2 regions of the Rhodoferax sp. ZS1R8 genome follow, and region 1 is predicted to be linked to the other one. Evidence: riboswitches for the same ligand, from Rfam matches in the RefSeq annotation. Region 1 holds a riboswitch; the other holds the start of a gene.
What was found. Region 1 has a riboswitch for thiamine pyrophosphate ahead of thiC (phosphomethylpyrimidine synthase ThiC). Riboswitches for the same ligand answer to the same signal wherever they lie in the genome.
Positions count from the first base shown of each region.

Region 2: another riboswitch for thiamine pyrophosphate. It lies ahead of AC097P_RS06750 (TonB-dependent siderophore receptor); the one in region 1 lies ahead of thiC (phosphomethylpyrimidine synthase ThiC).

Region 1 covers NZ_JBWMBA010000001.1:44,192-46,584, forward strand. Annotated here, with positions in the region: gene thiC (phosphomethylpyrimidine synthase ThiC) at 1-1,365, opposite strand, end outside; TPP riboswitch at 1,455-1,555, opposite strand; gene AC097P_RS00200 (hypothetical protein) at 1,587-2,168, opposite strand; gene AC097P_RS00205 (CcdB family protein) at 2,168-2,393, opposite strand, start outside.
Region 2 covers NZ_JBWMBA010000002.1:154,893-157,285, reverse strand. Annotated here, with positions in the region: gene AC097P_RS06750 (TonB-dependent siderophore receptor) at 1-1,057, opposite strand, end outside; TPP riboswitch at 1,121-1,223, opposite strand; gene AC097P_RS06745 (Lrp/AsnC family transcriptional regulator) at 1,269-1,775, opposite strand; gene AC097P_RS06740 (saccharopine dehydrogenase family protein) at 1,913-2,393, shown strand, end outside.

The DNA.
Region 1 (2,393 bases):
GTCGGTGGTCAGTGGCCCGAGCGTGTAAAAAGGCGCCTCGTCGCAGTGCTTCAGCTGCTCGGTCATGTTCGCTTGCACCATGTGTATGGGTACGTGGCCCGGTCCTTCGATCATGACCTGAACGTCCTGCTGCCAGGCCTTCTTGGTCAGCTCACCCAGCGTGCGCAGCTCGGCAAACTGGGCCTCGTCGTTCGCATCGGCGCCGCTGCCGGGACGCAGGCCATCGCCCAGCGAGTAGCTGACGTCGTAGGCCTTCAGTATCTCCGTCATCTCATCGAAGTGCGTGTAGATGAAATTCTCTTTGTGGTGGGCAATGCACCACTTGGCCATGATGGAGCCACCACGCGACACGATGCCGGTCACGCGGTTGGCGGTCAGGTGGATAAAGGCCAGGCGCACACCGGCGTGCACGGTGAAGTAGTCCACGCCTTGCTCGGCCTGCTCGATCAGCGTGTCGCGGAAGATTTCCCACGTCAGGTCTTCGGCCACGCCGCCGACCTTCTCCAGCGCCTGGTAGATCGGTACGGTGCCGATGGGCACGGGCGAGTTGCGCACAATCCAGTCGCGTGTGGTGTGGATGTTTTTGCCGGTGGACAAATCCATGACCGTGTCTGCGCCCCAGCGGATGGACCAGACCAGTTTTTCAACCTCTTCTTCAATGCTGGACGTGACGGCCGAGTTGCCGATATTGGCGTTGATCTTGACCAGAAAATTGCGGCCAATGGCCATCGGCTCCAACTCGGTGTGGTTGATGTTTGCCGGGATGATGGCGCGGCCACGTGCCACCTCGCTGCGCACAAACTCGGGCGTCATGATTTTGGGGATGCTGGCGCCAAAGCTATTGCCCGCCAAACGCGCCTCGCGCTCGGCATTGCCCAGGTACTGCTCCATCCATTCGAGCTTCTGGTTCTCGCGGATGGCCACGTATTCCATCTCGGGGGTGATGATGCCTTTGCGCGCATAGTGCATCTGGGACACATTGGCGCCGCTGCGGGCGCGGCGCGGCTGGCGCTGCAGGCCAGCAGCCTGGGCGCGCAACGCGGCCAGCGCGTCGGTCTCGCCATTCTTCAGACCATCGTCCAATGCAAAGGGCTTGCGGCCTTCATACAACTCGGTATCACCCCGACCCTCAATCCAGCTCTGGCGTACCAGCGGCAAGCCTTGGCGCACATCAATGTTGGCCGCGGGGTCGGTATACGGACCGGAAGTGTCGTACACCGTGACCGCCTCGCCATTGCTCTGCATGATTTCGCGCATCGGCACGCGGATATCCGGGCGGCTGCCGGGCAGATAGCGTTTGGTGGAAGCAGGAAGCGGCTCGCGGGTGAGGCTGATGAACTGGGCTAATTTGTCGGGTGCGTTCACTGGAATGTCTCCTGAGGTATTCACCCGAAGACAACAAGAAAACACCAGCCCCGCAAACCCTGAAAAGATGCAGCCCGAACGGCGCTCGGCCATTGGCTACTCTGCACTTCTTACGCTGGTATGAACCAGATCAAGTTCACGGGTTTGGAATCCATCTCAGCGCAACCACTGCGCACCCCGGGCAGGGCGGAGTGTACGACAGAGCGAATACGAGCACTTTGTTATGCCTCTCGCATTGTGTCCCTAACGTGCATCGAGATGGCCTCCCGAAGTTCGTGCACCTCCCGCGCCAACCGTTCAGGGGTGAATGCGGACCAAACATAGACAGGAGTTTCTTTTGACAATCGCCTGGTTGCGATTTCTATCGTTGGCAAGCCGTTGTAGCGATACGCGACAACATGTCCGCCTTTGCCGTCCAATAGAGACAATGAAATGAGCCGGTCATACAGTGTTTCATCATCTGCGGTCGGGGAGTCGGTCATCAGTCGCTCCCAGTACCCATGCATCCATTCTCCCCAATGTCCACGAAGGAGGAATGTCTCCAAGCCTTCCAGCATCTCCGGATTGCGAATACGGATTTCAACGCCCTTCAAAAGCTCAATCAGGTTACACGGATGCCGCCCGGGAACAAGGAGATACCGGACTTTTTCGACCTGCACCCAGATGTCTGCAACTGCGAAGACATAGGCTTCGCTATGTGCGCCGAATCGGTGCGTGAATGCGCTCGATTCCTTTTTATTGACGTCAAACTCAATTGCGAAACCAGGAAAACCCAGCGAGAAAACCTGTACATCTTCTTCCATCAAACACCGCTCATGACTGCGTCCATCGCCGCAACAATGTCATTCGCATGTTCCCGCACTGAAACAACCTTGCTTTTGAGATGCCGCTTGTCCAGCGGAGCAGCCTCGAAAGGCACCATCATCAGGCTTTGACCTTTAACAACCAGCACTGGGCACAGGCGGCGCGGCAAACTGGTTGCGGGGAGCGATGTCGTCGCCAATGGCACCACCATGCGGGTAGCCAGC
Region 2 (2,393 bases), on a different contig from region 1:
GGTAATCGTAGATGTCTACATCGCCATTGCCACACAGTCCCGGATAGAGTTCTTTGGGGCCTGTGCTGCAGCCATCGGGAAATGCCAGCCGGTCCTGCACCACGGTGCGCTGGGTGCTCAGGCCCAGATGGGTTGTCCAGTGCGGGTTGAACTGGTGGTCGATGGCGATCTGGGCATGGGTGCTGGTGGCCTCGAAAGGTTGCGACCAAGTCTGATTGTTGAGGTTCAGGCGGGAATAGTTGGGGGCGGGCAGCGTGTCGGCCACGCCATCGCCATTGGTGTCCAGCAGGCCCAGGCCCGGCACAGACGGTTGCTTCTTGTGGTGGAACTCCAGGTCGACAGAGACCTTGGTATCGCGCGACGAGTGACCGGACAACGCCAGGCTGGCAAATTCGCGCTTGCCGTCTGCGCGGTCAAACACCGTGCGCAGGTCCTCGGCTGCCAAATTCAAGCGCACGCCCACTGGACCCCATGCGGTGTTGCTGTCCAGATGCACTTTGCTGCCACCATTGCTGTCGCCGCCAATCGATGCTGTGGTGAAGTTGCCCGGCTGCGGGGTCTTGGTCACAAAGTTGACGAGGCCACCGGGCGCCGATACGCCCGCCTGCAAACCGGCCACACCCTTCAACACTTCGATGCGCTCCTTGTTTTCAAGGGCAACGGGGGCGTAGTTGGAGAATGGCAGGCCGTTGCGCAAATAGTTGTTTTTCGGGTCCAGCAAAAAGCCACGTATGGACATGCCTTCGACGTAGCCGGTGGTGTTGTAGCTGTCGGACAGCGAGGCGTCGAGCTTGATGGCTTGCGACAGGCTGCTGGCGGCCGTGGCGGCCAGCAGGTCGGCGCCCAGCACACTGATGCTCTGCGGCGTCTGGGCCAGCGGCAGGCCCAGGCCGCCCACATCGGCACGGTCTACATCCAGCACGGGTGCGGCCTTGCTGCTGACAGTGACGCCCTGCAGGCTTTGCGTTGCAGCTTGCTGGGCCCACACGGGCGCCGCCAATACGACAAGCATTGCGGCGGCGCAGGGGGACAGTTTGAGGTTCAGACGGGGGGCCATCGCATATCCTTTTTCGACGGCAGGGCGCACGGACAGGCCAACACGTTCTGTGTACAGAACAACGGCCTTTACACCACGCTTCCCTGCGCAAGTATTACCTTGATCAAGTTCCAGGGTGTTATCTCAGCCGGCCGCTTTGCGACGACCAGCACCCCTAGCGTTTACAGGCTGGCAGTAGCTGCCGACCCGGTCTCTCATTGTAATGGGGGGCTCAGGTGCGGTCGATCTTCCACTCCAGCGCAACCGATGTCGTGGTCTTGACCACGCCGTCGAAGTTGCCGACCTCATCGAGCAGCGTATTCATGCGCAGTGCGGACTCGGCGCGCAGCAACACAACGTAATCAAATTCACCGCTGACGGCGCACAGCTGGCGCACCTCGGGCATGCGGGATATCTGGCGCACGACCTCGCGGCCGGCCTTGGGTTGCACAGTGACGCCTACAAAGGCCTGCAGACCCGCATCGCGCACATCTTGGCCCAGGCGCACGGTGTAGCCGGCAATCACCCCCTCGCGCTCCAAGCGACCCAGGCGGGCCAGCACCGTGGTGCGCGCCGTGCCCAGTTGGCGTGCCAGGTCGGCGGTGGAGGCGCGGGCATTGGCTTGCAGCAGAGCCAGCAGGTCGCGGTCCAGCTGGTCGCGCAAGGCGCGCTCTGGTATGGCGGGGGTGGTGGGTCTGTGGATGTTAGACGCTCGCGGTGTCACAGCACGGGTACTCATAGCTTGCCTTTGGTCTTTATGACCGGATATTACGACGAATCGTCTGCTTAATCCACCATTACGACACTTCGTCCATTTAGTTCGTCCGAACCTGGACCTAGACTTGTTGCATTCAAACTTATTACCAGGAGATTGCCATGCGTGTTGTTCTGATGGGTGCGGGCCATATTGGCCAAACAATAGCGACGTTGTTGTCCGGCTCAGGCGACTACCAGGTCAAGGTCGTGGACCGCAGCGAAGAGGCTCTCAAGAAGCTGCGTCATCTACCATTGGAAGTGGCGCAGATCGACACCTCAGACGCCAGCGCACTGCGCGCCGCGCTAAAGGGCTATGACGCCGTTGTCAACGCCCTGCCCTACCACTTGGCCACCATGGCCGCCACCCAGGCACTGGAAGCCGGCTGCCACTACTTTGACCTGACCGAAGACGTGGCCGCCACACGCGAGATCATGCGCATGGCCGAAGGTGCCAAGACCGCCTTCATGCCCCAGTGCGGCCTGGCGCCCGGCTTCATTGGCATCGTGGCCCACCACCTCAGCAAGAAGTTCAGCAAGCTGCACGAAGTGAAAATGCGCGTAGGTGCGCTACCCGCCTTCCCAACCAATTCGCTGAAGTACA